4 regions of the Desulfovibrio sp. Fe33 genome follow, and region 2 is predicted to be linked to each of the others. Evidence: predicted binding sites of a transcription regulator. Region 2 holds the regulator's gene; each other region holds the start of a gene.
The links. The regulator sigma-54, encoded in region 2, starts transcription at its own class of promoters, with help from an activator protein. The targets are predictions, from matches to a motif close to CTGGCACGGNNNNTGCTT.
Positions count from the first base shown of each region.

Region 1: the regulator sigma-54 is predicted to act here: its motif matches at 4,509-4,526, upstream of fdhF (formate dehydrogenase subunit alpha).
Region 3: the regulator sigma-54 is predicted to act here: its motif matches at 1,561-1,578, upstream of PSN43_RS12250 (glycyl radical protein).
Region 4: the regulator sigma-54 is predicted to act here: its motif matches at 4,014-4,031, upstream of nifH (nitrogenase iron protein).

Region 1 is NZ_JAQKGU010000012.1:88,556-95,693, forward strand. Features, by position in the region: gene PSN43_RS14385 (4Fe-4S dicluster domain-containing protein) at 1-439, opposite strand, end outside; gene PSN43_RS14390 ([Fe-Fe] hydrogenase large subunit C-terminal domain-containing protein) at 440-1,831, opposite strand; gene PSN43_RS14395 (4Fe-4S dicluster domain-containing protein) at 1,836-2,414, opposite strand; gene fdhF (formate dehydrogenase subunit alpha) at 2,399-4,498, opposite strand; gene PSN43_RS14405 (putative sulfate exporter family transporter) at 4,910-5,503, shown strand; gene PSN43_RS14410 (YitT family protein) at 5,422-6,246, opposite strand; gene PSN43_RS14415 (PAS domain-containing protein) at 6,955-7,138, shown strand, end outside.
Region 2 is NZ_JAQKGU010000003.1:60,122-67,259, forward strand. Features, by position in the region: gene PSN43_RS05370 (CTP synthase) at 1-594, shown strand, start outside; gene kdsA (3-deoxy-8-phosphooctulonate synthase) at 598-1,401, shown strand; gene PSN43_RS05380 (KdsC family phosphatase) at 1,394-1,918, shown strand; gene lptC (LPS export ABC transporter periplasmic protein LptC) at 1,919-2,536, shown strand; gene PSN43_RS05390 (LptA/OstA family protein) at 2,577-3,380, shown strand; gene lptB (LPS export ABC transporter ATP-binding protein) at 3,381-4,106, shown strand; gene rpoN (RNA polymerase factor sigma-54) at 4,344-5,753, shown strand; gene hpf (ribosome hibernation-promoting factor, HPF/YfiA family) at 5,790-6,329, shown strand; gene PSN43_RS05410 (PTS sugar transporter subunit IIA) at 6,332-6,781, shown strand; gene rapZ (RNase adapter RapZ) at 6,800-7,138, shown strand, end outside.
Region 3 is NZ_JAQKGU010000009.1:92,038-99,175, forward strand. Features, by position in the region: gene PSN43_RS12245 (sigma-54 interaction domain-containing protein) at 1-1,353, opposite strand, end outside; gene PSN43_RS12250 (glycyl radical protein) at 1,655-4,105, shown strand; gene PSN43_RS12255 (glycyl-radical enzyme activating protein) at 4,236-5,129, shown strand; gene PSN43_RS12260 (C-GCAxxG-C-C family protein) at 5,141-5,674, shown strand; gene PSN43_RS12265 (ErpA-related iron-sulfur cluster insertion protein) at 5,704-5,991, shown strand; gene PSN43_RS16000 (hypothetical protein) at 6,224-6,388, shown strand; gene PSN43_RS12275 (CinA family protein) at 6,492-6,977, opposite strand; gene PSN43_RS12280 (hypothetical protein) at 7,101-7,138, shown strand, end outside.
Region 4 is NZ_JAQKGU010000002.1:405,956-413,093, reverse strand. Features, by position in the region: gene nifK (nitrogenase molybdenum-iron protein subunit beta) at 1-590, opposite strand, end outside; gene nifD (nitrogenase molybdenum-iron protein alpha chain) at 600-2,237, opposite strand; gene PSN43_RS04655 (P-II family nitrogen regulator) at 2,260-2,634, opposite strand; gene PSN43_RS04650 (P-II family nitrogen regulator) at 2,634-2,984, opposite strand; gene nifH (nitrogenase iron protein) at 3,141-3,971, opposite strand; gene PSN43_RS04640 (LeuA family protein) at 4,293-5,387, shown strand; gene PSN43_RS04635 (hypothetical protein) at 5,396-5,518, shown strand; gene modB (molybdate ABC transporter permease subunit) at 5,526-6,284, shown strand; gene PSN43_RS04625 (hypothetical protein) at 6,256-7,110, shown strand; gene PSN43_RS04620 (protein-tyrosine phosphatase family protein) at 7,114-7,138, opposite strand, start outside.

The sequences.
Region 1 (7,138 bases), on a different contig from region 2:
CCATGATCTTGAGGGCGTTGGCCGGGCACACCGCCACGCAGGCCGGGCCGCCGTCGCGGTCCTCGCACAGGTCGCACTTGTACGCAAGCAGTCTGTCCGGCTTTCCGGGGAGGTGTCCAACCTGCATGGCGCCCACGGGGCAGGCGGCCATGCACGCCTTGCAGCCGAAGCAGCGGCTCTCGTCCACGCGCACCACCTCGCCGTCGTGGGTGATCGCCCCGGCGGGGCACACGGACACGCACGGCGCGTCCTCGCACTGGCGGCACTGGATGGGCGCGGTTACTTCGGCTTCGTGGACTACGGTGATGCGCGGCGCGAACGGCATCTGCCGCCTGGTGACACGGCCGGTGTAGTCGCCCAGATGAGCCTTGACGCAAGCTATTTCACAGGCGCGGCAGCCAATGCAGCGCGAGGGATCGGATAATACGAACGTATGCATTTACTCATGCCTCCCCGCTTCCTTCCCGTACCGGGTGTGAAGCAGTTTGTGGGAGAGTTCTCCCAGTGGTTTCTGAAGAAAATTCTCATACAGCGCCTTGACGGCCGGGTTGCGGTGCGCGGCCCTGACCGGCAGTTCCCGGTCGTGGTCGTGAAGAGCCTTGCGGCGGCGGGACACGGCGTCGGCCACGTCCACGCCCGGCAGCAGCTTGGGCTGGCCTCCGCCCGCCACGCAGCCGCCCTCGCAACACATGACCTCCATGAACTCGAAATCGGCCTTGCCGGACCGCACGGCTTCCAGCACCGGCGCGACGTGGGCCAGGCCCGACACGATCACGCCCCGGACCGTCTTGCCCCCGATCTCCACCGAAGCGCGAAGCACACCCGGTTCCTCTTCGCTCCGAACAAAGGCTACGCCGCTCTCGTCCACTTCCTTGCCGGAAGTCGTGGCGATAGCGGTGCGCAGGGCCGCCTCCATCACGCCGCCGGACGCGCCGAAGATGGTCCCGGCCCCGGAATATAGGCCCAGCGGGGCGTCGAATTCCTCCTCGGGGAGGCTGTCCAGGTCGATACCCTTCTCCTTGAGCATGGCGGCCAGCTCGGTCACGGTCAGCACAGCGTCCACATCGGCGTGCCCGCCGTTTTGCATCTCGGGACGCTCCGCCTCGCCCTTCTTGGCGGTGCAGGGCATGACCGCCACGCTGGCGATCTCACCCGCGGTTTTTCCGGCCTGCTCCGCCCCGTAACTCTTGAAGAGCGCGCCCGCCATCTGCTGCGGGGACTTGCAACTGGAAAGGTGATGGATCAGGTCCGGCCAGGCGGTCTCCACATGACGCACCCAACCGGGACAGCAGGAGGTGAACATGGGCAGGGTCCCGCCGGTCTCGATGCGCTGGAGCAACTCGGTGGATTCCTCCATGACGGTCACATCGGCGGCGAAGATGGTGTCGTAGACGTAGTCGAAGCCCAGCCTGCGCAGGGACGCGGCGAGCTTGCCGGGAGTGAGCGTGCCCGGAGCCTTGCCGAACTCCTCGGCGATGGAGACCCGGACCGCCGGGGCGCACTGGACCATGGTGGTCCTCTCGGGGTCGGCCAGCATGGCCGCCACCTTCTTCCGGTCGATACGGAAATTGGCGGCGAACAACGGAGCGGGATCGTCTTCGGCCAGCCCGCGTTCCCGGCGAATCTCCGGCATCCGTTCCGCGCCTTCGTCGAAAGGCGAAAGGAAAGCCGCGCAGGTAAGCACGCACTGGCCGCACAGCACGCAACGGGATGTATCGATGGTCTGCGGCTCGTTGGGGTGTCCGACGATGGCGTCGACGGGGCAGACATCGGCGCACCGGCGGCAGCCGGTACACAGCATGGGGTCTATGGAAACGACTTGTGACGACATGGGACTACACCTCCTCGTAGGTCCGGCTCAGGGCCAATGCGGCTTCAAGATTACGGCGTCGCTTGACCTCGATGGGGTCCACCAGAGTCAGGGCCTTTTCGGGGCACGCCGCCACGCAGGCCGGTCCGCCCTCGCGTCCGTCGCAGAGGTCGCACTTGCTGGCGAGGCAGGCGGGTTCGAGCCGGACGCCCTTCGGGGTCGACGGGTCCAGCACCCGGCGCATGGCGGGTTTGCCGTGCTTCCAGACCTGGGCCATCTCCATGGCTCCCACCGGGCAGACGGCCAGGCAGGTCTTGCAGCCAACGCAGCGGTCCTCGTCCACCTGGACGCCGTTGGAGGTGTGCATGATGGCATTGTTCGGACAGACTTCGGCGCAGGGCGCGTCCTCGCAATGCCTGCATCCGATGGGAACACGGGAATTGTTGAAGCTGGTCAGGTACAGCCGGGGGGACAGAGGGACCTGGAGACTTCCCACCGACACCCCGCCCCGCTGGTGCGCGGCGGAGCAGGCCAGTTCACAGACGCGGCAGCCTATGCACCGGGCGGCCGCTACAAGGATAAAGGGACTCAGGCGAGCGTGCATGGTACGGATTCCTCTTTCAATATCGGAGTCGCTTTCAAGGCGTTGCCGATAGCTTTTCGTATAGACACGGCGCAGATCTTGAGTTGCGGCGTGTCGGTTACAGGATCGGCGGCCGAAGTGGTCAGGATGTTGGCCGGCGATTCGGAGAAATGGAAAGTCATGAAGACCTGTCCGCGACGGACCCTGCGGGTGATCCAGGCCTTGGCCCTGGCCGATCCGCGGCGGGAAGCGACCTCGATGATGTCGCCGTCCGCGATGCCGTGTTCGGCTGCGTCGTCGGGGTGGACCTCCACCAGTTCCTCGGGCCACGTGCCTTCCAGGCCGAAACAGCGCCTGGTCATGGTCGCGGTATGGTAATGGGCGACGACCCGGCCGGTGGTCAGGATAAGCGGATACTCCGCATCCGTCGGCTCGGCGGGCTCGATGTGCGGCAGCGGGACGAACTTGCCCGGTCCCCGCATACACCGGCCCACATGCAGAATCGGCGTGCCGGGATGGGTCTCGTCCGGGCAGGGCCACTGGATGCCGCCCGACTCCAGCCGCGCGTAGGTGATGCCGGTATGGGTGGGCGTGAGCATACGCATCTCGTCGAACACGTCACCGGCCCCGGCGTACCGTTCGGGCCTGCCCAGCCGCGCCAGGAGATCCGCCAGGATTTCCCAGTCCGGGCGGCTGTCGCCCACGCACGGGACGGCCTTGCGCACCCGCTGGACCCTTCTCTCGGTGCTGGTGAAGGTCCCGTCCTTTTCCGCGAAGCTCGCGCCGGGCAGCACCACGTCGGCAAGCTCAGCGGTCTCGGTCAGAAAGAGGTCCTGGACCACCAGAAAGTCCACATGGCGCAGGCAGTGCTCCACATGGGTGATGTCCGGGTCGCTGCGCATGGGGTTTTCGCCGAAGACGAACAGCCCCTTCAGGCGGTCCTCCCCGACGGCATTGAACATCCGGGGAATGGTCAGGCCGGGGGTTGCGGGAATCTTCACGCCCCAGGCCTTTTCGAAGTCGCCCCGCACGGCGTCGTCCGACACGTTGCGGTATCCGGTGAGCACGTTGGGCAGCGCCCCCATGTCGCAGGAGCCCTGCACGTTGTTCTGGCCGCGCAACGGGTTCACGCCCGTCTTGGGGCGGCCGACGTTGCCGGTCAGCAACGCCAGATTGGAGACCGCGAGGACGTTGTTGGTGCCGAAGATGAACTGGGTGACGCCCATGGTGTAATAAAAGGTCGTGTTGGCCGATATCCCGATGCAGCGGGCGGCCGCGCGGATGTCCTCCGCCGGTATTTCCGTGATGGCGGAAACCCTTTCGAGATCGAACTCGGCCAGCTTCTCGCGGAACTCTTCAAATCCTTCGGTAGCCGCCGCGACCGCTTCCGCATCGACAAGGCCCAAGTTGAGAATCTCGGCGGCGATGCCCGAAAGAAGCGCCGTGTCGGTTCCGGGACGCAACCGCAGCCAAACGTCGGCCGACCGCGCGAGGTCGATTTCGCGCGGGTCGATGACAACCAGCCTGGCCCCGTTGCGCACGGCTTCCTTCATGCCCAGCCCGATTATCGGATGACAGGCCGTGGTGTTGGAGCCGACCACGCAGACGCAGTCCCCCTCGCCCATCTCCCACAACTCGCGGATGGAGTTGGTCATGGAGCCGCTACCAAGCGATGTGGCCAGACCGGCCACCGTGGGAGCGTGTCAGAGCCGCGCGCAGTGGTCGACGTTGTTGGAACCGAGCCCTGCGCGAAACAATTTCTGGAAAAGATAGTTTTCCTCGTTGGTACACCGGGCGCTGCTGAAGCCGCCCACGGCTTCCGGCCCGTATTCGGCCGCGATGGAGCCGAGCCGCTCCGCGACCAGATCGAGAGCCTCGTCCCAGGAGGCCGGGACCAGTTCGCCGTCCTTGCGGATCAAAGGAGTCGTCAGCCGGTCGGGATGGGTAACGAAATCATATCCGTAGCGGCCCTTGGGGCACAGCGCGCCCTGGTTCACCGAAGGCTCCGGGCCGGCGGAAACGCTGACGATGCGGTCGGCTTCCACGTTCAGGGACAGTGCGCAACCGGCGCCGCAATAAGGACAAGTGGTGGTGATGTGTTGCATGGCCGCCCTTAAGCATGGGGCGTGCCAACAAAACAGACTTGCGCAGTCATGAAAAATAAGCCGTGATAACAGTTGGATGCCGGTTCTGAAGAAATGCAACTCCCAAAAGAGTTGCATCGCATTGCGCGCAATGCTGCCTGCAAAAACATAAAATTGCACGCAATGAAATGCATTTCCATTGCACCCATTCTATTTGGACCGCGCCATGGGAGAACAGCCTGCCGACAATCGGCAATACCGTTACCGGAACGGAACAACGGGAACGGACAATGTTCCCGACGGGGAACATCACAACGACACCGGCCAGCCCAGCAAACAATACAAAGCAATATATTTCGACCAGATATACGGACACCCCGCCCTGGCACACATGTTGCCTTTATGAAGGCATCATTTCGTTAGGGAGGATTTATGACTACTGAGACAAGGACCATGGACGGGGCCGACGTCCACAAAGCATTCATGAGCGAAGTGCTGGAAAGCCTTCCGGGCTTTCTGCTCGTCATCTCGGTGGCGGTTTTCGCGCATTTCGCCGCGCCGCTCCTGCTGCGGTTCGAATTTTTCAAGACGTACCTGACCATCAAGGACTTCATCTTGGCCATCCTGGTGGGCATCGCCATCCGCAACACGGTGGGCGTGCCCGGGATATTGCAGCCCGGCCTGCGCTTTTCCACCATCCTGACCAAGACCGGCATCGTGGTCATGGGCGCGAAATACTCCCTGGCGGGACTGGTCACGGTGGGTGGACATGCCCTCGGCCCGATCGCGCTGGTAGTCTTCCCGCCCCTGGGCCGGTTGCTGGAACTCAGCGACACCCACCACGGCGCGTTCGCGGGCGTGGGCGTCATCAACTCCGCCCCCTGGCCGCGGGCTTCATGCCGGCCGCCCGCCAGGGGAACATCCCCGAGCTGGACCGGCCGGGATCAATACACCTTCCTCTTCGAGAAATTGCCGCCGAAGACGCTGAAGGTGTTTTCAACCACAAAGATCGCCTCGGGATCGTAGTCGAAAACGATCTGCTCCAGCGAGCGGAGGCGTATGTTGTCCGTGATGGTGAAGATCATGCTCACCGGCTTTTGCGTATAGCCGCCGCGGCCCTCGAAGATCGTGGCGTGATACTTGCGCTCGACCATGACCCCGATCAGCTCGTCCGTTTTCTTGGTGACGATGCGGACGGCCTTGCGCTGGTTGAAAAGAGACAGGACGTATTCCGTGACCACCGAGCTGATGAAGATCATCACCATGGAGGCTATGAGCTTGTCCAGGGTATACCGGCTCAAGGCGGACATCATGACCGCCGCGTTGATGAAGAAGAAGAACACGCCGATGCGGACGCCGTACCGCTGGTTGAGGATGACCGCCAGCACGTCGACGCCGCCACCGCCGCCGTAGGTGCGGAAAATCATGCCGCACCCGGCGCCCATTATAGCACCGGACACTATGGCCGCGTACATCTCGTTTTGCACGCCCAGGTCCAGCTGGACATATGAAGTCATCATCGTGATGCACGCCATGGTGACGAAATTCAACATGAAGAACCGCCTGGAAACGCCCTTCCACGCGATCACGAACAGCGGCACGTTGATGAGGAAATACCAGTCCTCAAGCCGCAGCACCGGCAGAATCCGTTCCAGCACGACGGCGAAACCATAGGACCCGCCGGGCACGAAACCGTGGTGGGCCGCCACGCCGTTGTATCCCAACACATAGAGGAACCCGCCCACAAAGAGCAAAATCAGATTCCACACCAGAGAATCCGAGTACCTTCTAACTTTCTTCAACATCGCGAAACACCCTTACTCGAAAAACCATATTGCAGGAGCCCGTTTTCCCCAGGCCGGGCCGCCGGGCGAACCGACGGGCGCGCGCCGCCCTCCGGGACTGCGGCCCCTATGCCGCAGACGAACGGTCTCCTCTTTCTTTCCTCCGACTCGCAACAGGGAACCGCATACTAAACAAAGCGTCAAATAGAGAAGCAATTTCGATAAATTCCTGCGCTCATTCAGAGGAGAGCATGAAAACGAAGGGACAAACGAAACAAAAACAAACGGGACCTCGGCGGGCCGCCCCGGCCAAAGGCTCGTGAACGGCTTGGAAACATTCGAACATCGTCAACGTATGGGGCGCGCTTCATGCAGCGGCGATCATCCCTTCCCGGCAACGTAACGCTCCCCGGACGGCTTCTCCGCATTCAGACTCCAACTCCATATAATAGAACAGCCGAGAGAAGCCCGGGACAAGGCTCGCCGGACTTGGCACAAATATCATTCTGAAAATACACTTCTTTTCTGAAATAATTCTCCGAGATCAACGGGAACGGCTTCTCCGCGCAAACGCTTTCCACACCTGCGGCTGAATTGGTCGGACCAGACATTCCCTATTTGCCAACCGTTCTCAATTCACGTTAAGACGTAACTTGGCAACCACCCAATTCCGCTCAGACGGAAAGGACATTCATGTTGGATACAGTTTTGAAACCGGACTACTTTCCCGAGGAAAAGCTCCTCGCCAATTATCTTGAAATGCTGCCCGGCATCGTCTGGCGTATTGATGTGGTGAACAACGAGATCACGTTCCTGAACAAATACGCGGCCTCTCCCGAAGGGGAACGGATTCGCGCCATCCTCCAGAATCCGCAGA
Region 2 (7,138 bases):
CTGGTACCCGGTGGCTTCGGTTCGCGGGGCATCGAAGGCAAGATCCTGTCCATCAAGTACGCTCGCGAGAACAAGGTCCCGTTCTTCGGTATTTGCCTGGGTATGCAGTGTGCCTGCATCGAGTTCGCCCGCAACGTTATCGGCCTGGAAGGCGCCAACTCCGAGGAGTTCGACAAGACCACCCCGCACAATATCATCTATTTGATGAAGGAGTGGTACGATTTCCGGACCAAGAAGACCGAGACCCGTTGCGAGGATTCCGAGAAGGGCGGCACCATGCGCCTGGGTTCCTACCCCTGCAAGCTCAAGAAGGACACCAAGGCTTACGAGGCCTACAAGGCCGTGAACATCGACGAGCGGCATCGCCATCGTTTCGAGTACAATAACAAGTACATCGAACAGTTCGAAGCGAACGGCATGGTTCTGTCCGGCACGGCTCCCGACGAGTCCCTGGTGGAAATTGTCGAACTGCCGGGTCATCCGTGGTTCTTGGGCTGCCAGTTCCACCCGGAATTCAAGTCCAACCCCATGAAGCCGCATCCCCTGTTCCGGGAATTCATCAAGGCGGCCAAGGACGAGAAGGCCAAGAAGTAGTCTATGGCGGACCTTTATCAAGTCAGCAGGTCCGGCCCGTTCATTCTGGCCGGACCCTGCGCCATTGAGAGCAGGGAAATAGCCCTCGAAACCGCCGGCGTGCTCGCCGAACTGGCTTCGAGACTGAATATCCCCATCATTTACAAGAGTTCCTTCGACAAGGCCAACCGGACCTCCGTGACCAGTTTTCGCGGCCCTGGCCTGGAAAAGGGCCTGGATATCCTGGCCGAGGTGAAGCGGACCACAGGGTTGCCCGTGGTCACGGACATTCATCATCCGGAACAGGCCGCGCCTGTGGCCGAAGTGGCGGATGTCCTGCAGATCCCGGCGTTCCTGTGCCGTCAGACCGACCTGCTGGTGGCCGCGGCCGAAACGGGTCGGGTGGTCAACGTCAAGAAAGGGCAGTTCCTGGCCCCCTGGGACATGAGGAACGTGGTGGACAAGATTCGGTCCGTCGGCAATGACAAGGTCTGGCTGACCGAGCGGGGTTCCACCTACGGCTATAACAACCTGGTCGTGGATATGCGTTCCATTCCGCAAATGAAGGCGTTCGGTGTTCCCGTCGTCATGGACGCCACCCATTCGGTTCAGCTTCCCGGCGGGTTGGGCGGAGCTTCGGGCGGACAGCGGGAATACGTGTCCGTCTTGGCCTCGGCCGCCGTTGCCGCCGGGGCGGACGGCGTGTTCATGGAAGTCCATCCGAACCCGGACAAGGCGCTGTGCGACGGTCCCAACAGCCTGCCGCTCGCCGAGGTGGAGAGGCTTTTGAAAAGACTTCTGGCCTTGTGGGAGATCAATCGTGGCTGACGTGACCGCCCTGGCGCGGAAAGTCCGTCTGTTGGTGCTCGACGTCGATGGCGTGCTCACCGACGGCGGCCTTTATTATGGCGAAGACGGCCTGCTCATGAAGCGATTCAATGTACAGGATGGTCTCGGAATCAAGGTGGCCCAGGCAATGGGGCTTGAGATTGGGGTCATTACCGGATTGAACCAAGCTCCTGTGGAGAATCGAGTCCGGGAGCTGGGCATCAAATTCTATTACGCAGGCCATCACCGCAAGCTCCCGCTGTTTGAGGAGATATGCGAAAAGGCCGGTGTCGATCCGAGCGAAGCCGCTTTCATGGGCGACGACTGGATCGATCTGGCGGTGATGAAGCGCGCCGGTTTGGCCCTTTGCGTGCCCAATGCCGTGCCCGAGGTGGTCGAGGCAGCCGATTGGATGTCCACTCGCAAAGGCGGGGAGGGCGCGGTTCGCGAAGCCATCTCTTTCATCCTCGAAGCCAAGGGCCTCAAGGAACAAGCCCTCAAATACTGGGTGGATTAGATGAAAAGCCGTCCGGCTCTGATTCTGCTCGTCATCTTCGCTCTTGGGCTGCTTCTTGGCGTAGGCGTCAACGAACTCTTTCTTTCCGATCCCATTCTGGAATCGAATGACGCCGCAGACCATGCCCCTGTGTCCCGCGAAGCCATGTTCGCCGACGCCGATATTTCAGCCGAGGACATCGAACTGGTGCAGGGCAAGCAGGGGAGTCTGGACTGGAAACTCCTGGCCAAGAGCGCGAAATATAATCAGGAGCTCGGTGTCATTGCCGTGGAATTCCCCCAGCTCACCGCCTTTTTCGGCGATGACCGCCAGGAGGTCTATGTCCAGTCCGAGCGCGGCGAGGTGGACCAGGGAAATGACAACCTCACGTTGTACGACAGGGTTCGCGGTCGATTCGGAGATCTGGCCCTGGACGCGCAGCAGCTTGATTATGTGGGGGCGATAGGTAAGGTGTACCTCAAGGGCGGCGTTTCGTTGCGTCGTCCCGACATGACCGTCCAGGCGAAGGCCCTGGAGATCGATCTTGTCACGAGACAACTGGTGGCCGCGGGCGGCGTGGAAGCGTTGCTGGCCCCCGAAGGGCTGGATGGAAGCCCTTTGCAAGACGACAAGGAATAAGACGTTGCTGAATACGGTTCGCCAAACGGTTCTTTTGCTGATGCTGGTTTTGCTCCTGGTTCCGGCAGGAGCCATGGCCCAGGATTGGGGTAATGTGTCCGAAGCCACTGTCAACCTCAATGTCCGCAAGGAGCCTGCGCCGGGTTCCGCTCATGTGGTCACCCTGACCAAGGGGGAGCGGGTGAGGACCGACTTTCCGCAAAATGGATGGGTGGCCGTATTCAAGCTTGAAGAACAGGAGCGGGACCTGTCCAAAGCCATCGGGTATGCCAACGCAAAATATTTCAAGACAGTCCAGGTGAAGAAGGCTGAGCCGACGCCCGCTGCCGCTCCGAAACTCGACTCCGGCGAAGGCGAGGTCAAGGCGCCTGTTGCCGTGACTCCGCCGCCCGCGCCGGTGCAGGTGGGCATTGATCCAAGCCGTGTGCCGGTAAAGATCACGTCCGATCGCATGACCTACGACGAGGCGGGCAAGATAATTTCCTTTGTGGGCAATGTGGTCGCCATTCACGGCGAGCTTACCCTTTGGGCCGACAAGCTTTCGGCCTACCTTCTGGCGAGCGGGCAGAGAAAATTCTCGGCCGACAGCATTGAGCGTATTGTCGCCGAGGGTAATGTCCGGGCGAAGAAGGGGAATACCGAGGGGACCTGCGGAAGGCTGACGTATATGGTCGGTCCGCAGCTTCTCAAGATGGAGCAGAATCCCAAATTGCAGGACGGTCCCAATTCCCTGACGGGCGAAGTCATCAATTTCCATATCAAGGACGACCGGTCCGAGGTCATCGGTGGCGAGCAGCGCGTCAAGGCCATCTTCATGACTCCCGGCAACGTGAAGGTGCAATAGATGGGCGAAGGTCTTCGCGCAACCAACCTGTCCAAGCGGTACGGCCAGAAAGAGGTCGTGCACGGCATCAACATTGAGCTTCACCCCCGGGAAGTCGTCGGTCTGCTCGGGCCAAACGGCGCGGGAAAAACCACGACGTTCTACATGCTTGTAGGCATCGTGCGGCCCAACACCGGAGTTGTGACCCTTGACGGGAAGGAGCTTACGGACAAGCCTCTGCACGAACGCGCGAGGCTCGGGGTGAGCTACCTCCCGCAGGAAAGCTCGATCTTCAAGAAACTGACCGTGCGCCAGAATTTGGAGATCATCCTCGAACAGACTTCCATGACTTCCAAGGAGCAGCGGGCCAGGGCGGACGAGCTGCTTGAGATGTTCACCATCACCAAGCTGGCGGATCAGGCGGCCATGTTCCTGTCCGGCGGCGAGCGCCGCAGGCTGGAAATAGCCCGGGCGCTGATCCTCGACCCACAGTTCATTCTTCTCGATGAGCCGTTCGCAGGTATCGACCCCATTGCCGTTATCGACATTCAGGAGATTATCTCCGTGCTCAAGTCCATGGAGATCGGCATCCTCATTTCCGACCACAACGTTCGGGAAACATTGAATATCTGCGACCGGGCCTACCTCGTTTACGAGGGTACGGTCATCCTGGAAGGTGCTCCGACCGATATCGTGAAGTCCAGCCGAGCCCGCCAGATTTACCTGGGCGAAGACTTCCGGCTCTAATCCAAAGACCGAATCTTTTTTTAGCTTTCTCGATTTACACCGTACCCAAAGGTTGGTACACTTTTTTCATGCCATATAGTGCCCGATGGATTGGCAGTAGAAACAGGATGTTATCACCATGGTGTTGCATCCTTTAATTCGTTGTGGCATAGTTCAATCGAAAGAAATGGCAGGCTGTGTAAAAAAATTTTCTTTATCCGTCAGCCGATAAACACAACCCTAAGTGAGTGACGAATCATGGGATTGGAACTTCGACAACAGCTCAAGCTCTCGCAGCAACTGGTCATGACGCCTCAGTTGCAGCAGGCCATCAAGCTGCTGCAGCTCTCCCGTCTTGAACTGTTGGAGACGGTGCAGCAGGAATTGTTGGAGAATCCTTTCCTGGATGAAACGGAAACGGAAACCGAGGTGCCCGACAAGACCGAGGTCCTGACCGAGTCCCAGGCGGAAGAGGAGTTGGTTCGGAACGCGGATTGGGAGAACTATCTCGGCGAATTTTCCTCCACTTCCAAGCAGGCGTTGTCACGCGACCTGGAAATGCCGGAAGAGGGTGTTTCCTTCGAGGCGCGGCTCGCTTCCAAGCCTTCCCTGGAAGGCCATCTCAATTGGCAGATGCGTCTTTCCAGCTTCACGGAAAGCGAGTTGGCGATTGGTGACGTCATTCTGGGCAATCTCGATTCCAACGGCTACCTTCAGGCTTCCATGGAAGAGATAGCCGCCATGGTTCAGGCTTCCGAAGAGGAAATCGAGAGCGTTCTCACCCGCATCCAGCATCTCGACCCGGTGGGAGTGGGGGCGCGCACTCCTCAGGAGTGTCTTCTGGTCCAGATGGAAGTCCTGGGCTATGACGATCCGATTCTTGTCTCCCTGGTGCAGGACCACTTGGAAGACCTGGAAAAGAACCGCTATAAGCCTCTCGCCCGCAAGTTCAAGATTTCCATGGAGGAGCTCAAGGATTATTTGGATTTGCTCCAGACCCTTGACCCCATGCCGGGCGCCAGCTTTTCCAGCACCGAGCCGCATTACGTAAGCCCTGATGTCTTCGTCTACAAATACGGTGACGACTTCGTCATCATCCTCAACGAGGATGGTATGCCCCGTTTGCAGATGAACACCTTCTACATGGATTCCATGAAGGGCGCTGCCGACAAGGAAAAGGAATATTTCCAGGAAAAGATGCGTTCCGCCGCATGGTTGATGAAAAGTCTGTACCAGCGGCAGCGAACCCTGTATAAAGTAGTCGAAAGCATTGTCGGATTCCAAAGAGCCTTTTTCGAGGAAGGCGTGACAAAGCTCAAACCCCTGATCCTCAAGGAGGTGGCAGAAGATATAGAGATGCACGAGTCCACCGTGAGCCGGATCACTACCAGCAAGTATGTTTCGACTCCTCACGGCATTTTCGAGTTGAAGTTCTTCTTCAATTCGGCCCTGGACCTCAATGACGGTTCCCAGGTGGGTTCGGAGAGCGTCAAGGCGCTCATCAAGCAAATGATCTCAGAAGAAGACACGAAGAAACCGCTCAGCGACGAGAGAATCGGCGAAATCCTCCAGGAAAAGCTGGAAGTGAACATCGCCCGGCGCACGGTCGCCAAATACCGCTCGGCCATGGGCATTCCTTCGTCTTCGAAACGCAAGCAGTATTTCTAGATTCTGCTTGCCGCAAACACAACCAGGAGGCAGCGTATGAACATCAGCTTCACTTTCAAGAATTTCGAGCCTTCCGATCACCTCAAGGGGTACGCGGAAAAGCGTTTTGAAAAGGTAGCAAAGTACGTTTCCGATGCGGAGGCAGATCTCCAGGTCAACCTGCTGGTCGATAAGTTCCGCCATAAGGCGGATGTGATCCTGAATTCGGATCGCATTCATATCTCGGCCTACGAAGACTCTGAAGACATGTACTCCACCATTGATATGGTCCTGGACAAGCTGGAAGCCCAGCTCCGCAAGATGCGGGAAAAGATGAAGAACCGCCCCAGACAGGCGCGTCCGAATAAAATGGTGCAGATGAACTACCTGTCCTTCGAGGACGGCAGCGGTTCCGCTCCCACCATCGTCGGCACCGATGCATACGAGCCCAAGCCCATGTCCGTGGACGAGGCCGCCATGCAGCTGGATGCCCTTGATAACGAGTTCCTGGTGTTTCGCAATTCGGAAACCGAAGGCGTTAACGTCATATACAAGAGAAAGAACGGCGATTACGGACTGATCGACCCCGGTAACTAAGCATGAAACTCAGTGACTACCTGGCGAAGGAGTTGATCCTTCCCGAATTGCAGTCCGAAGACAAATCGGACGTGTTGCATGAACTAGTCGCCCCCTTGGGCGAGCAATATCCAGAGATGGACACGGACCAGGCGGTCCGTGTCCTTCTCGATCGAGAAAGACTCGGCTCCACAGGCATCGGGGATGGCATCGCCATCCCGCACGGCAAGCTCGAGGACCTGGAGAAGGTTATCGTGGTCGTGGGGCGCAGCCGGAAGGGCGTGGAGTTCGAGGCGCTCGATCACAGTCCTTGCCATATCTTCTTCCTGGTGCTCGCGCCGGAACAGGTGGCGGGTATGCATCTGCGCGTCCTGGCCCAGATATCCCGCCTTCTCAAGGACGAGGAATTTCGCAAGGAGTTTCTTGCGGCCGAAGATCTCGAGGCCCTCTGGTCTCTCCTCAAAAGCGTCTAAATCGAAGGGTGGGCTCCTTTGACGTCGAACAATTCATTCCCCGTGGTCATCGTTACCGGACTTTCCGGTTCCGGCAAGAGTACCGCACTTCGGGTTTTTGAGGACCTCGGGTTCTTTTGTATCGACGGACTGCCGTCCGAGATGTCGCCCAAACTCGCCGATCTCATTCTCAAATTCGACACCAAATACCGTGGCCTGGCGCTCGGCATGGACCTTCGCCAGTTCGAGTTCGTTGACGGATGGGGACAGGCGTTGGAAGGGTTCCGGGAACTCGGCATCACGCCGCAAGTCCTTTTCCTTGAGGCTAAGATGGCCGAGTTGGTTCGCCGTTACGCCACGACTCGCCGTCCGCATCCG
Region 3 (7,138 bases), on a different contig from region 2:
CATACATTGCTTGAGCGGGATGACGCTGTTTCGTTTGACCGTGCGGTAATCGAAATAATTCTGGCTTGGCCCGGCGTTTTCGTCCGGCCCGGGCGTTTCCGCCATGGGTTCCGCGGACTCCGCCACGCAGGTGGTCTCGCACGCCTCGCGGAAGTGGCGCGGCAGGGTCCGGCAGTCCATGGAATGCTGATCGCCCAGCATGGCGAGGCCGCCTTCGATGACGTGTTGCAGCTCCCGGATGTTTCCCGGCCAGTCGTAATCCTGGAATATCCGGAGCACTTCGGGGGTCACTTCGATGGGCGCGCCGTCCTGCGCCTGTTTTGAGCGCTCGATGAATGTGCGGACCAGCAGGGGGATGTCCCCTTTCCTGTCGCGCAGGGGCGGCACGGCGAGGCCCACCACGGCGAGCCGGTAATACAGGTCGCTGCGCAGGATGCCGTTGCCCACGGCGGTCAGCGGAGCTTCGTTCAGGATGCTGATGACCCGCACGTCCACCGGGATTTCCTTGCTTGAGCCGAGGCGGCGCACCCGTTTTTCCTGGAGTACGCGCAACAGCTTGGCCTGGAGCCCCAGCGGCATGGAGTTCAATTCGTCCAGGAGCAGCGTGCCGCCGTTGGCCGCTTCGAACAGGCCGGGCTTTTCCGGGGCGTCGGTGTACGCCCCCTTGGAGGTGCCGAAGAGGATCGCCTCAAGCAGATTTTGGGGGATGGCGGCGCAGTTTTCGGCAACGAAAGGCTCGTCGCGCCGGTCGCTCCCGGAGTGGATGGCCTGGGCGAACAGTTCCTTGCCGGTGCCGCTTTCACCCCAGATCATGACGTGGGACGACGCTCTCGCCGCTGTCCGGGCTTCGGCCAGCACGTCCGCCAGGCTGTCGTCCTTACCTATGATGCTGTCGAACGTGTAGTAGGAGTAGGAGCGCTCGGCCGGTTTTTTCGGACGCCGCTTGGAGTCGTTCAGGGTGGCCGAGCCGGTCCAGATGGTGAAGGCGATGACCCCGTCCTTCCTGCCGTGATCGTACAGGGGGAAGAAATCCGAGACCGTGCTGGCGAGGTAGTTGTTGGTGGTCTTGTAGAAGTAGCTTTTTTTCAGGATCGGCCTGCTGCTTCGCAGGCATTCGATGGTGGGGATGCATTCCAGTTCATGGGGCACATACAGCTTTGTGATGTGCTGTCCCCTCACCGGCAGGCTGGTGAAGCTGTCGGCGCGCCGTTGGATGGGGTTCATATATTCACAAATGCCGTTGGCGTCGACAACGGCTACGCCGACTCCGAGGTCGTCCCATATGGCGGTCATGGCCGGGGTCAGGACGCTTGCCCGGCTGACATCGGTGAATTTCTCTTCGGAAAAAAGCAAATTTTCCTCCCCCCGCAAAAACGTCTGCGGCTTGTCATGCTCGCCTATAAACTCATTGGCAGCACCTTAGAAAGAGAAAAATTTTTTTACAAATAGAAAATTATTTTTCTATTAATTAATTTTTTCACTCCGGATTTCACTTCTTGTAAAAACTAAAAAATTTAATAATTCAGTACGTTATTCACAAATCAAAGAGAAGTGCGTCTTCTGGCACACCCCGTGCTAGTGCGAAAAAGAACAAGCGAACGAACTTCACATATTAATCCGATTCAGAACATCATCAAGAGAACAGGAGATGGAAATGACGACTCTTTCCGTTGTGAATAAGACCGACAATCAGGCTGAGGCCAAGGGCTACGGCATCAATTGGGATACCGCCGAAAAGCGGGCCAAGGAACTCAAGGACTACTTGATGGCCGCGCCGCAGGTGATGGATCCGGAACGTCTGAAGTTCCTCCTTGAAGTATACGAAAAGCATCAGGGCGAGCCGGTTGTCTACATCCGCGCCAAGCTGCTGGAGCGCGTCCTGACCGGCAAGAAGATTTTCCTGGACGGCAACCCCCTGGTCGGCACCCTGACCGGTGTCCGCGCGGGCGTTTACGCCTACCCCGAGTGGAACGTTTCCTGGATCAAGGAAGAGATGCAGATGGCCAAGATGGCCTCCCTGGGCGAAATGAAGATTCCCGCCGAGACCCAGGAACTGCTCGAAAAGACCTACAAGCTCTGGAAGGGCCGCACCTGCGTCGACCAGAACAACACGATGTACAAGGAAAAGTACGGCGTGAACGCGAAGCAGTACGCCAAGGCCGGCATGTACTACGAGAACGTCTCCGTCGCTTCCGGTTCCGGCATCGCCGATTACGGCCTGGTTCTGAACAAGGGCCTGCGCTACCTCATCGACGACGTCAAGAAGCGTCTGGCCGAGTGCCCGACCACCCTGGCCGACAGGGACCGGATCGACCTGTACCGCTCCATGCTCATCACCTTCGACGCCGTCATCGCCCATTCCCATCGCTACGCCGATCTGGCCGAGCAGACCGCAGCCGGGGAATCCGATCCCAAGGTCAAGGCCGAGCTGCTTGAGATCGCCGAAATCTGCCGCCGCGTGCCCGAGCATCCGGCCCGCAACTTCCGCGAAGCCATCCAGTCCTTCTGGTTCATCCACCTCTGCGTGGCCACCGAGCAGATGGCCTGCGCCGTGTCCCCCGGCCGTTACGGCCAGTACATGTATCCCTTCTTCAAGAAGGACATCGACGAAGGCAACCTGACCCGCGAGCAGGTCGTGACCCTGCTCAAGTTCCAGTGGATTCGCCACCTCGAACTCGGTGAGTACCAGGGCAACTCCTACGCCCTGACCCTGTCCGGCCACACCGGCCAGTCCATCACCATCGGCGGCGTGGACGCCAACGGCGAAGACGCCTGCACCGAGCTGGAGGAACTGCTCCTCGAGACCCAGATCCAGATGCGGAGCATCCAGCCCACCCTGACCCTGCTGTACCATCCCAAGATCAAGGATTCCTACATGCAGAAGGTCGTTGAGTGCATCCGCGGCGGTTCCGGCCAGCCCCAGATCCTGAACAACAACGTGGTCATCCAGCGCACCCTGGCCCGCTTCGCCAAGTATCCCGACGGCATCACCCTGGAAGACGCCCGCAACTGCGGCAACTACGGCTGCGTGTCCACCGGCGTTTGCGGCAAGGGCAGCTTCATCACCCAGGAAGACCAGCCCTGCCTCGCCAAGGTCATCGAACTCGTGCTGAACAACGGCAAGTGCCCGGTCACCAAGAAGCAGGTCGGCGTCGAGACCGGCGATCCCACCACCTTCGAGACCTTCGAAGACCTCTACGACGCGACCAAGAAGCAGTTGGACAACCTGTTCCACATCTCCCGCGCCCACTCCGACCTGAGCCAGATGGCCCGCCTCCAGGTGGTCCCGAGCGTCTTCCGCTCCGCCATGTACGACGGCTGCATTGAAAAGGGCATGTGCGAAGAGGCGGGCGGCACCCGTTACCCGCAGGTCAACCCGATCATGACCGCGGGCATCGACGCCGCCAACTCCCTGCTGGCCGTCAAGCACCTGGTCTTCGACACGAAGAAGATCACCATGGAGCAGCTCCTCGAAGCCATCAAGGCCAACTTCGAAGGGTACGAGGATATCCGCAAGATGTGCTTCGACGCGCCCAAGCACGGCAACGACTACCCCGAGGTGGAGAAGTTCGTGCAGCGGTTCTACCGCGACGTGGACACCATCCACAGCTCGCAGGGTCCGGACTGCTTCGGCCAGCGCACTCCGCTGGACGCGTACTCCCTGTCCTACCACAACTACTTCGGCTCCATGATGGGCGCGCTGCCCAACGGCCGCAAGGCGGGCGTCGCCCTGACCGACGGCTCCGTCTCCGCCATGCCCGGCACCGACCATGAAGGCATCACCGCCCTCATCAAGTCCGGCGCCGAGGCCATCGACACCGTCCGTTACGGCGCGAACCACTTCAACGTGAAGGTCAACCCGCAGGTCATCGAGGGCCCGGCCGGGGCTCGTACCCTGATCTCCCTCATCAAGACCTACTGCGACTTCGGCGGCTCCCACATCCAGTTCAACTGCGTCAGCTCCGAGACCCTGAAGGACGCCAAGGCCCATCCGCAGGAATACCCCGATCTGGTCGTCCGCGTGGCAGGCTTCAGCGCCTACTTCACCCGTCTGGACTGCGGCGTGCAGAACGAGATCATCAAGCGCACCGAATACAAGAACTAGCTCCTGAACAGGGTAGGCAAAAAGCGGGGCGAGGGTCCCAACCCCTCGCCCCGCGTCTCCCTCTCCCACAGGGGACCTCCAGGCCCTCTGCGAGAATCGCGAAACGGAAAATACCTGCGGAGAGAAAAAAATGAGCCAGGGAATGATTTACAACATACAGCGCATGTCCATTCACGACGGGCCCGGCCTGCGCACCACTGTTTTCCTCAAGGGCTGTCCCCTGAGCTGCCTGTGGTGCAGCAATCCGGAGTCGCAGAAGGCGACTCCGCAAATGCTGCTTTTCGCGGACCTGTGCATCGGCTGCGGAGCCTGCGCCCAGGCCTGCCCCAACGGGGCCGTGGTGGAAAAGGACGGCAAGTTCGGCCGGGACCTGGAAAAATGCACCAACTGCGGCGAATGCGTGGACTCCTGCCCGAGCAAGGCCCGGGAGTTGTCCGGCAAGACCATGACCGTGGATGAGGTCATGGAGGTCGTACGCAAGGACTCCCTGTTTTACGAGAATTCCGGCGGCGGCGTGACCTTCGGCGGCGGCGAGCCCACTGCGGGCGGTCAATTCTTCCTCGACATGGTCCGGGCGGCCAAGGACGAGGGCTATCATGTGACCGTGGACACCTGCGGTTACTGTCCCGAGGAGCGCTTCGACAAGGCCATCGAGCTGGCGGACCTGTTCCTGTTCGACTGCAAGCACATGGACCCGGAGCGGCACAAGGCGCTGACCGGCGTGGACAACGGAATCATCCTGCGCAACATGCGCGCCGCGCTCACGTCCGGCAAGGAAGTGCGCATCCGTATGCCGCTTATGCCCAACCTCAACGACTCCGATGAAAATATCGCGGCCATGGCGGATTTCTTCAAGGAATTCGGCCGCAACGAGATCGAGATAATGCCGTGTCACGCCTTCGGGCGCAACAAGTACGCGGCTCTCGGCTGGCAGTACCGCATGTCCGGCGAATACGAGCCGGAACAGTTGGAAGCGGTCCGGCAGCGGTTTGTCGACCACGGCCTCAAGTCCGTGATCGTCTAAGGAGCTCGGCCATGATGCATCTTCTCCCCGATGAGGAACGGCTTGTCGCCGAATCCGGTTTGGCGGCCCGGCAGCTCTATGGAAACGGCCCCATGTGCTGTTCCGAGGCCGTGCTCGCCGTAATCAACCGGGAATTCGACGGCGGGTTGTCCACGGACCTGGTGACGGCCCTTGCCAAGGGATTCTGCGGCGGCATCGGCGATGCGGGGTGCCTCTGCGGGGCGCTCTCGGGAGCGGTCATGGCTCAAAGCCTGATTCTGGGCAAGGATTCCGGGAACGTTTCCGACGATCAGGTGCGGAAGGCGTCCAAGGAATTGCACGATCGATTTCTCGCCCGCTACGGCAGCGTCTGTTGCCGCGTACTGAGCAGGGAGCGCGATCCGAATTCGGATTCCAAGGGAGTGTGCCTCGATTACGTGGAGGCCGCGGCGGGGATGTGTGTCCGCCTCCTGCTGGAGTCCTCCGAGCGGCGGGATGGCGAGGCGATTCACGGCCGCCGCGCAGAAGGAACCTGCGGAAGCGGGCTCAAGCCCGCAATAATGTAATCGAATCAAGAACTCGTGAGGATAAGAATATGTTTGAAGTGACCGTTCCCGAAGAGATGCTGGAAAAGCTGCGCGACATGCTGGACGACGAAGAGAGCTGCGTTCGCTTGCGTGAATACAAGACGGGCGGCGGCTGCCATTCGAAAATCGTGCTCGGTCTGGGCATAGACGAACTTGACGAGGATGAGGACGAACGCGTGCAAGTGGAGGATGTGCCCTTCATCGCCGAAAAGGACTTCCTCCTCAAACACGGCAGGAAGTACACGCTGAGCTTCAGCGACAAGAAGGAAGTCGTGCTGACGCCCGCGGGCGAATAGCGCTCAGGCCGCACGGATTCCGGCGCGGTGAAAGAACGACATCATTTCCGGTCATCGGGCGGGTAGGCCCCGATGCGACCGGGACAACAAGAATGAGGATATCGACATGTTTGAACTGACCGTTCCCGAAGAGATGCTGGATAAGCTCCGGGACATGCTGGAGGACGAGGACGAGGAAAGCTGCATTCGTCTTCGTGAATACCAGGTCGGCGGAGGCTGACACGCCAAGATCGTGCTCGGTCTGGGCATCGATGAACCGGATGAGGATGAAGACGCGCGTATCGAAGTGGCGGATGTTCCCTTTATCGCCGAAGAGGACTTTCTCACCAAATACGGCAAAAAATATTCGCTGAGTTTCGGCGAGAACAAGGAAGTCGTGCTGACCCCCGCGGCGTGACGCTTTCCGAAACCATCCAACCTCCTCTCAATGAGCCTCCGGCAATCGACGGCCGGGGGCTCATTACTTTATGCGGCGTCCGGGATGAACCCTTGGGCGCAGGCTACTTGGTCACGCCCAGCAGCCCGTTGATGGCGGTCATGACGGTTTGGCTCTTGATCTGATCGCGGGTGCCCCGGAAGCTGTATTGGCGGGCACGCGAGCCGCCGGGCCAGGCCCAGGCGATCCAGACGGTGCCGACGGGTTTTTCCGGGGTGCCGCCGCCCGGCCCGGCGATGCCGGAAATGGCCACGGACACGTCCGCGCCGATGGTCTTGAGCACGTTCAGGGCCATGGCCAGGACCACGGGCTCCGAGACCGCGCCATGCTCCTCAAGGGTGGCTTCGGGCACGTCGAGGAGCCTGTTCTTGACCTTGTTGGAATAGGCCACAACGGACCCGGCGAACCATTCCGAGCTGCCGGGAGTGTCGGTTAGGGTGCTGGCAAGCAGCCCGCCGGTGCATGATTCCGCAGTCGCCAGGAAGTGGCCCTGCGCGCGCAGGCATTCGCCCACTTCGGCGACGGCTCTTGAAATGAGATAGGTGTCCATGTCGATCCTCCGTGCCCCGCTTTTACAAAAAGCCGTAATGGGTTGCAATGACGGCGAGGTCGTTTGTATGGTCGGGCAGGAGAGACCATGACCGTCACGCCTTCGTCGTTGTTCGCGCTAGCGGTGTCGAGACATCGGCAGCCGTGGAACTGGAGCCTGCA
Region 4 (7,138 bases), on a different contig from region 2:
ACGCCGACCATGGCGCACAACCTCTTGATTTCTGCCATGTCGGCGGGTTCGACCCAGCCGGGGATGACGTTGACCTTGTGGGTTTTCCTGCCGGACGGCTCGGCCAGCTTGGCCATGGCCTTGACCATGTTGGAGAAGCCGGTCACATGGGAACCCACGTAGCTCGGGGTGGGCGCGCCGATGCAGGTCTTGCCCTCCGGAATCTTCCCGGTCTTCTCCGCCTTGTCGAAGATCTGGTTCAGATCGTCGCCGATGGTTTCGGACAGGCAGGTGGTGTGCACGGCGATCACTTCAGGCTCGTAGACCGTGAAGATGTTGTTGATGGCCTGCAACAGGTTGGCCTGGCCGCCGAACACGGACGCGCCTTCGGTAAAGGACGAGGTGGCCGCGGAGATGGGCTCCTTGTAATGCCGGGTCAAGGCCGAGCGGTGATAGGCGCAGCAGCCCTGCGAACCGTGCGAATGCGGGAGGCATCCGTGGATGCCCAGGGCCGCGTACATGGCTCCGATGGGCTGGCACGTCTTGGCCGGATTGACGGTGAGCGCCTTGCGCTCCTTGATCTCTACGGGTGTATGTCTCAGTAAAACCATGGTATTCTCCTATTCCCAAACAAAGGTGGCGGTCAGTTCGGGGGATTCCTGCCAGGGGGCCTTCAGGTAGGACCACACCTTGGAGGTCACGAGCCGATCTATTTCATTGTAGAAGTTGATCGCGCCCTTGAATCCCGCATAGGGGCCGCCGGAGTCGTAGCTGTGCAACTGCTTCATGGGCACGCCGAGCTTCTGGATGGAGAACTTCTCCTTGATGCCCGCGCAGAAGATATCGGGCTTGAGCAGTTCGACCAGCTTGTCTGCCTCGTACTGGTTGAGGTCGTCGATAATGAGGGTGCCCTTGTCCATCTGGGCGTTCATGCCCTCATAGTGCTTGAACTCGAAACCGGCCTCTTCCAGGACCTTGAACTCATCGGGCGACTTGCGCGGGCTGTAGAGCTTCTCGTCCGCTTCGACTTCGATCTCCTCGATATTGCGGGAGTCGGCGTCGACCTTGAGGCCCGGAAGGACATGGCGGCCTTCGTAGTCGTCGCGGTGCGCGAACTCGTAACCGGCGGACAGAGTCTTCATGCCCATCTCGGCGAACAGATCCTGGTAGTGGTGGGCGCGGGAGCCGCCGACGAACAACATGGCGGTCTTGCCCTCGGTGTGCGGAAGGACCTTCGCGGCCGCGGCCTCGACAGCAGGCATTTCCTCGGCGATGACCTGCTCGACGCGGTCGATGAGTTCCTGGTCGCCGAAATACTCGGCGATCTTGCGCAGGGACTTGGCCGTGGACTTGGCGCCGATGAAGTTCACCTTGATCCAGGGTATGCCGTACTTGGTCTCAAGCATGTCGGCCACGTAGTTGATGGAGCGGTGGCACATGACGCAGTCCAGGTCGGCGTGCTGCGCCGAGGCGAACTGGTCGTAGGTCGAGTTGCCGGAGAAGGTGGATATGTTGGTGATGCCGCACTTCTTCAGGATGCGGTCGATCTCGAACCCGTCGCCGCCGATGTTGTACTCGCCGAGAAGGTTGATCTTGTACCGCCCTTCCTTGGGCTCCGCGTTCTCGCCGACAAGGTGGGTGAAGACCTGGTTGTTGGCGATGTGGTGGCCTGCGGACTGGGACACGCCCTTGTAGCCTTCGCAGGAAAAGGCGAAGACGTTGCAGTCGCCCAGCTTCTCCTTCATTTTCTTGGCCACCGCGTGGATGTCGTCGCCGATGAGGCCGACGGGACAGGTGGCAAAGATGCATATCCCCTTGGGATGGAAGGTGTCGTAGGCCTCCTGGATGGCGGCCGCGAGCTTCTTCTCGCCGCCGAAGATGATGTCCTGGTCCTGCATGTCCGTAGAGAAACAGTAGGGCATGTAGTTGTCGCCGTCCGTACCGGCATCGGTCTGGTTGCGGCGGGTGAGCCAGGAGTAGAACCCGCAGCCGATGGGGCCGTGGGTGATGTTCAGGATGTCGCGGGTCGGGCCCATGATGACGCCCTTGCAGCCCGCGTAGGTGCACCCACGCATGGTGATGATGCCCGGGATGGTGCGGACGTTCGCCAGGATCTCGGGCGGCGCCTCGGACTCCGTGGCCTCGTTTATCATTATCTGCTGTGCGCGCTTCCGGGCCACCTTGGGAGGGTACTTCTTCAGAAGCTCTTCCTTGATGTCGGTGGGCATGAGCTGCACCACTTTCTTCGTCTTGGCCATTCTCGATACTCCTTCAGGTTGCCTAGGCTATGGCCTTTGCACCGGTTTCAGCGGTTCTTACGCGGACCGCGTCGCCCACGGGGAGGACGAATATCTTTCCGTCGCCGGGCTTGCCCGTCCGGTTGACGGCCATGACGGCCTCGACCACGTCTTCAACCATGTCGTCCGGGACCACGACCGTGACCATGCGCTTGGGATACAGCTTGCCTTTCTCGCCGAGCACTTCGGCGGCTTCCTCGTAGCCGCTCTCAACGCCCTGGACGACGGCAGCGTTGACGAACCCCTTGCCCCGGCCTTCCGCCGCGTGCGCGAAGAAGGCATCGACACCGGCTTCGGTCAGGGCAGCCTTGGTCTGGTTCATCATGTTCATGCGCACGACTGCGATGACTTCCTTCATTACGCGGCCTCCTCGGCGGCGGCTGTCTCGTTCACGCCGGAGCTGATGGTGTAGACGTCCTCGACATCGGACACGAAAATCTTGCCGTCGCCGAAGGCTCCCTTGGTGCCGGAACGGGCGGCGTCCATGATGGTGTTGATGACGAAATCCTTGTCCGCCGCCTTGACCACGCACATGAGCATTGTCTTGGGAATCTCGTCGTAGGTGACTTCGCCTATCTTTATGCCGCGCTGCTTGCCGCGACCGGCCACGGAGTATTTAGTGACAGCGGGAAATCCGTTATCCATAAGGGAGGCCAACACCGTATCCGCTTTTTCGGGCCGTACAATCGCTCGTACCATTATCATCATTTCAGCTCTCTCCTATCTCTTCTTTATTGTTGGGTTTTGATTGTTTGAAGCTGTCAATGACGCCGTTTTTCAGGGATGCTTTTCCCCCATGGGCGCGGACTCCTCTCGATTCCGCGCCCGCCGGTGCCGCCCGGACGGCGTCAGCTTCGGAATGAATTAAGCAGCTTCCATGATGCCGTAATCGAGCAGGAGCTGCTCCAGCTCTTCGATCTCCAGGGGAGTCGGGATGACGAACATCTGGTTCTCGTCGATGGCCTTGGCGAGTCCGCGGTATTCATCGGCCTGGGGCACGGAGCCGTCCCATTCGATGACGGTCTTGCGGTTGATCTCGGCACGCTGCACGTCGTTGTCGCGGGGAACGAAGTAGATCATCTGGGTGCCGAGCTTGGCCGCCAGTTCGGTGATCAGATCGGCCTCGCGGTCCGTGTTGCGGGAGTTGCAGATAAGACCGCCCAGGCGGACGCCGCCGGATTCGGCGTATTTCATGATGCCCTTGCAGATGTTGTTGGCCGCGTACATGGCCATCATCTCGCCGGAGCAGACGATGTAGATTTCCTGGGCCTTGCCGTCGCGGATGGGCATGGCGAAGCCGCCACAGACGACATCGCCGAGGACGTCGTAGAAGGCGTAGTCCAGACCCTCGGATTCCTCATAGGCTCCAAGAGACTCGAGCATGTTGATGGAAGTAATGATGCCGCGGCCTGCGCAACCGACGCCGGGTTCCGGGCCGCCGGACTCGACACACCAGGTGCCGCCGAAACCGGGCTTGCGGATATCGTCCAGCTCCACGTCCTCGCCTTCCTCGCGCAGGGTGTCCAGAACGGACTTCTGGGCCAGACCGCCGAGCAACAAGCGGGTGGAGTCGGCCTTGGGGTCACAGCCGACGACCATGACCTTGCGGCCCATTTCCGCCAGACCGGCGACAGTGTTCTGTGTGGTGGTGGACTTTCCGATGCCGCCCTTTCCATAGATCGCTACTTTCCGCATGATTTCTCCTCCAAAGGGTTTGTTTGCGTTGATGGCCTCATTTGGCAAAGCCCGTGCCAATCTACTCAAATACAAACAACATATTATTATTAATGGAGAAATATAAAATTACACAACGACTGCGTCACCTACCAAAAGTGTAGGACGCGACCACGGCAACAGACACAACTGTAGGAACCTACAAAAACGTAGGTTGGTTCATCCTTTTTTTGTTAAACAACTATTGTTGCAATTTCAGTATGTTACAATTCAAGCCATGTTTGGCACCGTTCATGCTCAAGGAGGAATTATTACCGGCAACCATCCACAAGGACGAAGCACATGTTGATCGACACCACACTCAGGGAAGGAGCGCAGCTTTTCGGGGCCTACTTTTCCATGGCGGCCAGGGAACGGATCGTATCCGGCCTGCTGGCCATCGGCGTGGAAGAGATCGAGCTTGGCTGGGTCGGCCAGGAAGGGTTGGACGAACTTCTGCGAAGGGCGAAAAAACGGCGCGGCCGCACCGCCCTGTCCGTCTGGTCGCCCTGCCGCGAGACGGACATCCGCACAGCCGCGCGGTTGGGAATCGAACGCATCAGCATCGGCGTCCCGGTTTCCGACCTGCACATCGAAAAACGGCTCCGCACCAACCGCGAGGGGCTTCTGGAGCGATTGGCCCGCACCGTGCTCGCGGCCCGTCTCATGGGCATCGAATACGTTTCCGTAGGACTTGAGGACGTATCCAGGGCAGATCGGGACTTCGCCATCAAGGCGGCCGGGCTGGCGCAGGATGTGGGCGCGTCCCGCGTCCGCCTGTCAGACTCCCTCGGCCTGCTCACCCCCGCCGCGACCATGGAGCTCGTTGCCGCATTCAGGGACAAGCTCGATATCGACCTGGCCGTGCATTGCCACGACGACTTCGGCATGGCCACGGCCAATGCCGTCACCGCGCTGTCCGCCGGGGCGGATTACGCCGACGCCAGCCTGCTCGGCATAGGCGAGCGGTCGGGCATCGCGGCCATCGAGGAGCTGGCCGCCTATCTGGCAATCAAGGAGGAAAGCCATGCGTATGATGTTCAGAACCTTGGCGGACTCTGCCATTTCGTTTCTGAAGCTGCCGGGGTACCGGTTCCCCGAACCAAGGCGATCGCGGGCAAGGACATTTTCGCTTGCGAGTCCGGCCTGCACGCGCACGCCCTCAGCAAATCACCCGGTCTTTTCGAACCGTTCGATCCCGAGCGCATCGGCGCGAACCGGATGGTCGCGGTTGGCGGAAAAAGTGGGCGAGCGGCAGTGGCCCGCGCCCTCGCCGACAACGGCCTCGACCTTCCGGAGCAGGGGCTTGCGGCCCTTGTCCACGAAGTAAGGAAACTGGCCTGGGAGTTGGAACGCCCCCTGACCGGCAGTGAATTGACCGAACTCGCCAAGAATTAGGAGACACCATGTTCAGGAAGCTGCTCTTCATCTGTCTGTGGCTCTGCGTCCTGTCCGGCACCGCCGCCACCGGCGACGCGCCCGGGCCCGCAACCCCGTACGAGGCCCACGCGCACGTCACGGTCCGGTAGGCGCGCCATGGATGTTTCCTCGCTTTTGGTCACCGGCAACCTGGCCCTGGCGGTCACCCCGGTCCTGCTCGCCCTGTGTATGCCCCTGGCCTACTGGCTGGCCATGTCCGACGCCCCGGGCAAGCGGTACATCGAGGCGGCGTGCAACCTGCCCATGGTCCTGCCGCCCACGGTGCTCGGCTTCGGCCTGCTCATGCTCATGAGCCCGAAATCGCCCTTCGGAGCGGCCTGGGAAGCCGCCTTCGGTTTTCCCCTGCCCTTCTCCTTCACCGGCCTGGTCCTCGGCTCCCTGGCGTACAGCCTGCCCTTCGGCGTGCTGCCCATGCGCGCGGCCTTCGAAAAGGTCGAACCCGGCATCATCGAAGCGGCGCGCTCCTCGGGCATGACCGGCTTCCAGGCCTTTCGCCACGTGGTCCTGCCCAACGCCATGGGCGGCGTCACGGCCTCGGCCGCGCTGATCTTCGCGCACACCGTAGGCGAGTTCGGCGTTGCGCTCATGCTCGGCGGCTCCATTCCGGGCCGCACCAAGGTGGCTTCCATCGCCATCTTCGAACACACCGAGGCATTGGAATACGGCCAGGCGGGCCTGCTCTCCCTGGCCCTGCTGATCGTCAGCTATGCGGCCCTGCTCGTCATCGGACGGTGCAACGCCGCCGGACGCGCCGCATCGCCGCGGGCCACGGCTCGTCGGACGTTTCCACGCGACGCCACTTTTGAAAACGCCAAGAGAGGTTTTCATGCGGACCATATCCACGCAGTACGGTGAATTGATTCCCCAGCACACGGCCGACGACTTGCGGAAACGGGAGATTTTGCCCGTGGAGCACCACGCCTCGGGCGGAGTCAAATCTGTTCCCCTGGAAAATCGGACTGTTATCTCCACACCGGTGGGGGACATCCCGGCCGAACTGGTGTCCTTTCATGAGAACGGCTCGCTCAACCGCATCTTCCCGCTCAACGGCAAGCTGTCGGGCTATTGGAGTCAGGACGACGAAGCCGGACTGGCCGAGCCGGTCGCGCTGACCACGCCCATGGGACTGATCCGCGCCCGGCTGCTGAGCGCAAGCTTTTACGACAACCAGAGCCTGCGCAGCCTGACCCTGTGGCCGGGGGAAACCGTGTCGGTCCCCACTCCGGCAGGTCCCATCGAGGCGCACATCGGGGTGAGTTTCACCCGCGACGGCCGGGTGCGCTCCCTGGAACCGGCGAAACCCGTCGCCGTGTCCACACCGGCGGGTGAGATTACCGCATACGACCCCGACGCCGTGGGCGTGAACGGAGACGCCAACTCGCTGGCGTTCGACGATGAGGGGAAGGTCTGCCGGGTGGCCACCACGCTGACCGCGCTCATTGCGGTTCACCCGGACGGGCGCACGCACCGATACGTTCCCGAATACAGGGAGAGCCTGTGCAGCGAGGCCGAGCGGGAGGTGGTTCCCATGCGGGTGGAATTCGACAGGGACGAGGTGCGCATCGCCACAGCCCCGGATCAACCGGCCACGGTCCTCCGGGGAAAGGGGTACGTCTTTTTCGCCGAACCGTTCCTGCCGCAGTTGCCCGACATGTTCACCGGGCTGCGCTGTTCCGTGTAGGGACTATTCCAGCCCCTGGCGCATCATG